2 regions of the Evansella cellulosilytica DSM 2522 genome follow, and region 2 is predicted to be linked to the other one. Evidence: riboswitches for the same ligand, from Rfam matches in the RefSeq annotation. Region 2 holds a riboswitch; the other holds the start of a gene.
What was found. A riboswitch is a leader RNA that binds a small molecule or an ion and turns the genes downstream of it on or off. The one in region 2 is predicted to bind cyclic di-GMP.
Positions count from the first base shown of each region.

Region 1: it holds a riboswitch for cyclic di-GMP, as region 2 does, so the genes downstream of both, BCELL_RS15290 (type II secretion system protein) here and BCELL_RS11775 (hypothetical protein) in region 2, are expected to answer to the same signal.

Region 1 covers NC_014829.1:3,290,996-3,295,429, forward strand. Annotated here, with positions in the region: gene BCELL_RS15275 (PilN domain-containing protein) at 1-145, opposite strand, end outside; gene pilM (type IV pilus biogenesis protein PilM) at 149-1,120, opposite strand; gene BCELL_RS15285 (prepilin peptidase) at 1,138-1,890, opposite strand; gene BCELL_RS15290 (type II secretion system protein) at 1,929-2,351, opposite strand; cyclic di-GMP riboswitch class II at 2,525-2,609, opposite strand; gene BCELL_RS15295 (type II secretion system F family protein) at 2,610-3,815, opposite strand; gene BCELL_RS15300 (type IV pilus twitching motility protein PilT) at 3,821-4,434, opposite strand, start outside.
Region 2 covers NC_014829.1:2,573,240-2,577,673, forward strand. Annotated here, with positions in the region: gene BCELL_RS11765 (phospholipase D-like domain-containing protein) at 1-228, shown strand, start outside; gene pepV (dipeptidase PepV) at 409-1,821, shown strand; gene BCELL_RS11775 (hypothetical protein) at 1,895-2,221, opposite strand; cyclic di-GMP riboswitch class I at 2,254-2,339, opposite strand; gene BCELL_RS11780 (hypothetical protein) at 2,446-2,640, opposite strand; gene BCELL_RS11785 (DUF1292 domain-containing protein) at 3,245-3,511, opposite strand; gene BCELL_RS11790 (YqeG family HAD IIIA-type phosphatase) at 3,686-4,168, shown strand; gene BCELL_RS11795 (PstS family phosphate ABC transporter substrate-binding protein) at 4,321-4,434, opposite strand, start outside.

The DNA of each region.
Region 1 (4,434 bases), 720 kb from region 2:
AAGCTTGCTCTCGCTGTAACGCTTGGTAATAAAAAATTCCAGCAATTAATATAACCATTGCAACACCATAAGTGATTCCAATGACAGTAATAAGCATATAATTTTTTTTAGGCTTTTTTGGCAATAAATTAATTTCAATTGTCATTGGTTACACCTCTTTTAAGCATAGGCTCAACGGTAATATATAATGAGGGTGAAGCTCTACTTGAAGATCTTCTATCACTTTTAAAGATGAATTTGTATTTATTTCAGCAAGCCTATCTTTAATTAATGTGGCGAGCTTTGGGTGGTCACCAGTTAAAACAATATTCGTAATTTCCTTTTGTCCTTGATTCATGGAGTATTTATAGAAATTGAGTACACGTTCAACCTCAAGTATGTGGTCACTAATTTCTCCGTCGATTTTCACATCATTTTTGCACACTAATGTCGTATGATCTTCTCCAATTTTCACATCCCAATCTGTTTCTTCCAAAATTTGAGGAATATGACGCATAAACACTGGGATATCATCGTGGAAAATGGAAAGGTTAATCGATGTGACGTCCCATTCTATAAATAAGAAGTGATCGCGATCTCCAGCCTCACTGTTTTGTTGAAAAAAACGATATAGTGATAAGCCCGATATATCTGCTGCAATTGGCTTTAACTTGACACTTTCTAGCCGTTTTGCGTAATCCTTTATTAATAGTTCTGGCGTAGCAAAGAATAATATTTGTCTTTTTTCATCGGCTTCGTTCGTCTCCAAAACGTGGTAATCAAAATATGCTTCGTCAAAGGGCAGATGGATGGAGGCACCAATCTCAAAATTCAAATACCCTCTAATCTCTTCTTCCTTTATGTCAGCAGGTATGGAAAGCTTTCGAAAAAATACAGACGAATCTGGTACGAAAAACATCACTTCTTTATTTTTTAAGTTCCACTTTTTCACACAATCTAGCATCATTTCCTCAAACACATCAGCTTGCACGATCTTTCCTTTTTCAATGACGCCTTTAGGTAAATATTTTTCCCCAAAGCTTTCTACGTTTGCTAAAGAAGACCCCCTCATCGAAACGAAACGAATGACGTGGTCCTTAATATGTATCCCAACAGAAGGTTTCGTCGTAAATTTGAACAAGTAAGCCCCCTCCTTTCTTAAAGTAAATGTATATACCACTCAATCATTGATTGATGAAAAAAATAGCTAATGATTGCACCGACAGCAATAAACGGTCCGAAAGGGATTGGATTCCCCCTTCTTACTTTCTTTGTTACAAGACCAATACCACCAACGATCGCACCAATAAAGCTAGCTAAAAACAACGTCACTAATACACCGTAAAAGCCTAAAATGATACCGATAACGCCAAAAAGCTTAATATCTCCGCCCCCCATACCACCTTTACTTACAATAGCAAGGAGCAAAAGTACTCCGAAGCCAACGGAAGCACCTAAGAGACTATCCCACCAAGGTGTAAGCGGATGGACAAGTCTTAATACGATAAAAATAACGAGAAATATGATGAGTACTTTATCCGGTATGAGCATTGTTTTCAAATCAGATACTGTAATAATCATTAACAAAGAAATAAATGCTAAAGCAATTGGCAATTCCTTTGACCATCCCACCAATAAAGGTGAAATCGTAAAAAGACATGCTGTTACCGTTTCAAAGAAAGGATATATCGGAGAAATCTTCGTTGCGCATTTACGGCAGCGACCTCTTTGAATGAAAAAAGAAATGACTGGGATTAACTCTAACCAAGATAATGACTTTTTACATGTAGGGCAGTGGGAGCCCGGGGAGACAATCGATTCTCCCGCGGGCACCCGCAAACCAACTACATTATAGAAGGAGCCTAAAATGGCACCAAATACGAATAAGTAAACGTGTAAGAATAGTGTCATGATGGGCTCCTTTCAGAATATAACCTTATTTTTTATGATTAATTATCATGAACTGCACTTCTATCAAGGTCAGATTGATTGATTGCTCCACCTGCTGCAGTACCAACATATCTTTCTTGCCCCTCTAAATAGACAGAATATCGACCATCGCCCAATGCATTTACGGTGCCTTCTTCATAATTTTCATCATTATCATCCGGGTCTACCATAGGATCTAAATAATTCTCATTTTCTAATTCCTCTAATGTGACAGATGTTTCATCAGGAAAAGCTGTAAAATAGATCCTTGCAGAGTTTACCATCTGCTGTGCATTCCCTACGTGTGCATCTTTCTTCGCGTTATCAATTAACCCACCGATACTTGGAATTGCAATTGCTGCGATTATTCCTAGTATAACAACGACAACTAGTAGCTCGATTAGTGTTAAACCTTTTTCGTTTTTAACCATTCTTTTTAACATGTTTTTTTCTCTCCTTTTATATGTTTTTTCTGTAAATCTTGTTTGTTGATTATCGCTTCATTTGTTCGTTTTCACTGGCCAGGCTACTGTTTCCCCCTCTTCTTGATGAGGCTACAACGATTGCTATACCCACTGGACACGTACAACTTCCGCTCAAATCAACTTAAATAATTTATATATAAAGTCCGGTTGCACTACTCGCTCCTAATGATCCAAGTGCCCACATGTAGATCATTTTTCATCGCTCCTTAATATAACTTAAATCTCTGAATAGATTTGGAACATTGGTACGATGATGGAAATGACAATGACTCCAACAGCTGCTGCAAGTATCACGATGAGTAATGGCTCAATAAGTGCTTTTAATCTATCGGTTGCATACTCTACTTCTTTTTCATAAAAGTCTGCGACCTTTCCTAGCATTTGATCTAATGAGCCTGTTTCCTCGCCGATGCTAATCATTTGAACGACTAGTGGCGGAAATACCCAATTATCCTTCATTGGTTCTGTGAGGCGTTTTCCTTCTTCTAATGAATCACGTGACTGTTTTAATGTACGTGCTATCACCTCATTGCCGATGACCTTTTCTACAATTTTTAATGATTGTAAAATTGGTACGGAGCTGCTAAATAAAGAGCTTAGCGTCCTACTCATTCTAGCTAATGCCGCCTTCTGCAACAAGAGGCCAAATATCGGTAATTTTAAGAGAAAGTAGTCTAAATAATACTTCGTATCATCGTTTTTCCTCATAATCCAAATCGCGACCGCTAACAGTATGACAGCAATAAGAATTAACCACCATAATGTTGACACGATATTACTTACAGTTAAAACAAAGACAGTAATTGCAGGCAGCTCACCTCCTAAGTCAGATAACATCGATGCAAACATTGGCACAACAGACGTTAATAAGAAAATAACAACGACAGTAGCAACAATTGCGATAATGATTGGATAAGCTAATGCAGATTTTACCTTTTGCTTCGTATCATGCTGCTTTTCAAATTGTACAGCTAATTGCTCAAGCGCTTCGTCTAAAGACCCAGTAGCTTCACCAGCACGAACCATATTGACGAAAATCGGTGGGAATATATTTTTCTGCTTTTCAGCAGCTTCAGAAAATGACATTCCCGATAAAAGCTCTTCCTCTACATTTTCTAGCGCTCGCATTAACGGCTTACTGCTCGTCTGCTTTGACAAAATGTTCGTAGCATCTACAATAGAGACACCCGATTTTAATAGAGTGGCGAATTGCCTTAAAAATAGAACAAAATCTCCAAGCTTTACAGGGTTACCAAAAGTAATCTCTTTATTTAAAAAGGTCGGTTGGACTTCGTCTAGTGTTGCTTGTGCAACACCTTGGTCTCTTAACTTTTGTATCGCTTTTTTACGAGATTGTCCTGAAATCGTCCCTTCCTTCGGTAATCCTGTATTTGTTCTTCCTTTATAGCGAAATTGTGGCAAACCATTCACCTCTCTTTTATATAATGTTTTGCCTCTTCATAATCGATTAAGCGATCCGTTAAAAGCTGTCTTATGCTCATTTCTAGCGTATGCATTCCTTCTGAACGACTCGTTTGAAGTACATTTTCGATTTGATGTATTTTTTCGTTTCTAATTAAATTCGCTATCGCATAATTGTTCACAAGTATTTCTGTTGCCGCTTTTCGTCCACGACGATCGACCGTCGTTAATAAACGTTGGGAAATGACAGCTGCTAAAACAGAAGCGAGCTGAATTCTAATTTGTGCTTGCTGACTTGGCTGGAATACATCGATAATACGATCAATTGTTGCAGCAGCGCTAGATGTGTGTAGCGTGCCTAAAACGAGATGACCCGTTTCTGCTGCTGTAATGGCTGTAGCAATCGTGTCTAAATCTCGCATTTCCCCTACTAAAATAACGTCTGGATCTTGTCGAAGTGCCGACCTCAATCCTGTAGAGAAGCTCTTCGTATCAGATCCAACCTCTCTTTGATCAATAATACAGTTTCTATGCTTGTGCAAATACTCGATTGGGTCTTCGAGCGTAATAATGTGCTTCTTTACATTTTCGTTCATGTGCTTAATCATAGCGGCTAAAG
Region 2 (4,434 bases):
AGTAGCTTTCTAAGTACAGAGACGATGGTAGTCATTGATAGCGAGGAGCTTGCAAAAGAAATTGAACAGCAAATTTCAGATAACCATCTTTCTAACAGTTTAAAGGTCAATGAACAAAATGGCTATGTTTCAAGCCTCTCAATTAAAGAAAGTGATGTACCATTCCTAAAGAGAATTATCGTTACCACACTTTCTTTATTTACCCGCTCTTTTGATTTTATGCTTTAGCAAAACATTATCATACGAGTAGTTAATTCAAGATGATCATTAGTAGCCAGCTGCCATACGAGTGGCGGTTGGCTTTTCGTATACCCTTAAAGCCAAAATTTTAAAGTATGAGAAACGAATGCTATAATAATGGAACATAGAAAACCATGAATACATAGATATGAACAGGAGTTGTCGTCATTGAATTTCTACGAGGAAGTAGTCAAACAGAAGGAACAATTACTAAAAGACTTAACAAGGCTCTTGAAAATCGAGAGTACGAAAGATCTATCATCCTCCTCAGAGGGACAACCGATGGGGAAAAATATCGCCGAAGCATTAGATTTAATGTTAACATTATCAACACAACATGGCCTTCATACAGAAAATAATGAAGGGTTTTATGGCTATGCCGAATTAAAGAACTCGGATAACGATGATTATATCGCTATACTTGGACATTTAGATGTTGTCCCTGCAACTGGTGATTGGACTTCTCCACCTTTCGAGCCAACAATTAGAGACGGTAAACTATTTGCTAGAGGGGCAATCGACGATAAAGGTCCGACAATGGCCGCTTTTTATGCCTTAAAGATGTTAAAAGAGCTTAAAATGCCCATGAAACGAAACGTCCGTATCATCTTTGGAACAGATGAAGAAAGTGGGATGAGTTGCTTAAAGAAATACCGTGAAATCGAGCATTCTCCAGTTGCTGGCTTTGCACCTGATGCGACATTCCCAATCATTCATGCTGAAAAAGGCCAAATAAACGCAAGGTGTAACCTGAATTTTGATAACGAAACTGAAAGTATGACATCAAATGACACACTCATTTCTTTTCAAGCTGGTACGAGACCAAACATGGTCCCTGAATCAGCCACTGCTGTTATTAAAGATCACGATCAAGCTATCGAACAACAATTTATTCATTTTTTAGAAAAGCATCAGCTAGAAGGAGAGTACTTTCATCATAGTGGTAACATAACGCTCAACTTAAAAGGCCTTTCTTCTCATAGTATGGAACCACATAAAGGCATTAACGCTGGTATGTATTTAGCACAGTTTCTCACTACTTTGTCCTTAAACAAAAAAGCAAAGGCCTATCTTTCATTCGTTAACTTATTTTTTGAAGATCATTTTGGAAAAAATATTAATATTGATCATGAGGATGATATAACTGGACCATTAACTATAAACCCTGCGATTTTTAGTTTCGAAGAGGGATCGAGTTGTTTTGTACATTTAAATATTCGATACCCTGTATCAGCAAATTTTGATGCAATTGAGCAAAAGCTTTATACGTTACTTGAAAAATACCATTTTTCATTCGGAGACATTCGAAATAAAAATCCTCATCACGTTGATAAAAATACAGCTATGATAAAGTACTTACAAAAGGCTTATGAAGAAGAAACGAGTGAGGAAGCTACCCTACTTTCTAGTGGAGGTAATACGTATGCAAGCCTATTGCCAAACTGTGTTGCATATGGTGCTGTTTTTCCTGGTAAGGTGATGACTGCCCATCAAAAAAATGAGTATATAGAAATTGAAGATCTATTAAAAGCTACGGCAATTTATGCAAGAGCAATATCTTACTTAGCAAATATCGAATAAGAAAAACAGTTCACATCTCTTGCTGTGAACTGTTTTTCCTTCTTCTATTAATATGAGTACAATTCTTTTCTATTTATTCTGATTGCACATATTCTTCCCTAATAACGGCTTTTTGCCACTCTAATTGTTCAGTATTACCTTTATCATCAGATTGTATTTGAAGTTTCATGTTCTCATCTAACGCGGTATCGTTTCTTTTCAAAGTACTTCCCTCCGTTTTTTTATGGGATTTTAACAATTCTCCATGTTGATTTAGTTTTACATCTAAAAATTGACTAATTTCTAGCAACAGTGGGTCATTCATCGTACCTAATCGTTCCTTCGCTTTGTACATTAGCTTCTTTAGAAACACAATATCCCGACTGATACAATATAAAGAATTATTTTTGTCCAAGCCCAAACTACATTACCCCCTTTAATAATAGGAGAATATTCGGTAACTGGCTGGCTTCTTCTAGATGAAGGAAGCCCCTATAGCTTTGCGTCACCAACTTTCGATGGTTTTGCCGTTTCGTATTACTTGTAATTTGGAATTGACCCATAAAATAATAAGAAGAAGGTCTTAGTTCATTATACACAATTATCTAAATATTCCGCAATATAGTGTGTGACTTTTTTTATTAACTAAATCTTTCTTTTTGATAACTCCTCCGTTATGTATAACAATTCAGATTTAATTTCCGCCGCTCTTTCAAACTCAAAAGCATTTCTAGCAAACTTTAGTTCCTCTACTAAAAGGTTATAACGTACTTTTAAGTCTTCATTTGTTTTCTCTGATAGATGAATCATTTTTTTTAAGCTTGGGTCTACTTTATACATCTCTATTCCCCTCTCCATCTACTTTAACAGCATCTCATGCATCATCTTTTCTAATTGCTTATATCTTCCATATTCGACAAACATTGACCGAATCCTTCAATAACTTGCTTTTTGTTATATTATTAAAACATACAAACTCTAGCCAACGTTTAAAATGTTTGTCAACAAAAAAGGGAACAGACTAATGACATAAATACATTACTCTGTTCCCCAGTATAATTTTAGCTTTGTTATTTATTCGCAGCTTTACATACGTCACATGTTACATTCGCACCACTTATCGAATATGTTGAGATACAGCTAGGACACATCCATTTACCACATGACTTGCATTTTCCCCCACTCGTAGATCTGGAAGCGCTATCAAAATTCATCGTTTCACAGCAAACAACACAGCTCCCCAAATTCACGTCACACCCCCCCTTTCATAAATAAATTAACGAGATCGATTTACTGACCTCTTACCCCTACTAATATTATAACAGGGAAAACGGTTGAACATGTTAAATTCACTGAAATTTCAGTTAAATAATCTTTGAAAATTTGTGAATCATTGAACATACACGTGTTAACATTGTATACAACATGTGCACCAGTTAAACTATTATTCATTATTTTTTTCAGCTGGACTTGCTTCAACTGCAATTTCATATGCTTCTAATATTGCTTCCCGCTCGGTTGGGTCGGTTATTCCTACAAGATATTGAGCGTGGGTATCCTCTTCAATACGCATGAGAAGTGCCTCATAATCACCAGTAATGAGAGCATAAGATTGCCCATCCATCTCAAACAGTGCTTCCACGTTAAAGTCTTTGTGATTTCCCTTATCATCCTCTATTGTAATTTGATCCCGTATATTTTCAAAATCCATGGACTTGCCTCCTTATAATTAGTTAAACTTATCATTTCCTAACAGGTTAAGAATATTGCAAACGAAGTAAACAATTGACTGTTTCGGTAATTGTTATATAAATATTTCCACGATATGGAACGGACATGTTATGATAATCTGTACAAACTATAAAAAAAAGAAAGAGTGAAATACATGCGTTATTTTAAACCTGACTTTTTATTTGAGCATTTTTCTGGCATTACTATCAAATGGCTAAAAGAAAACAACATTACTCATATTTTTTCAGATTTAGATAGCACATTAGCTGCTCATGATCAACATGGTACAAAAGAGTTTGAAGCATGGCTTTCTCAACTAAGAGAAAATAACGTTCAACTTGTTATCCTTTCTAACAATAATCAAAGCCGAGTTGATATTTTTACTGAACCTTATAGAATCGTCGGATATGGAAAAGCAAATAAACCTGCTACAAGTAAAATACAACGTATTATGGATGAAGTAGGTGCTAAATCGGAAACGAGTTTATTTTTAGGAGATCAATTGTTTACAGATGTTTGGTGTGGAAAACGATTAAAGATGATAACAGCACTTGTCCATCCAATAGAACCGGAGCATGAGCCATGGAACGTATCTTTAAAACGAAAAGCAGAATCGGTCATTCGCCGTGGTTGGTGATTATTTTACATTAAGAAAGACGCAACAGGACAATAATTCATGCAGGTAGAACATCCGCTACACTACTATATTAAATCGACGTAAATGAACTTCATACATTAATGAAGGTGTACTCCAAAGGTATAAATCAACCTTTGGAGTACACCTCTTGTTTAATTTAATGGGACATAACCTGTCTCCTCAATAATATATTGACCTTGATCCGAAAGAATCCAATCAATAAGCTTTGCTACATTTGGGTTTTCAGTCCCCGCAGTGATCGCATA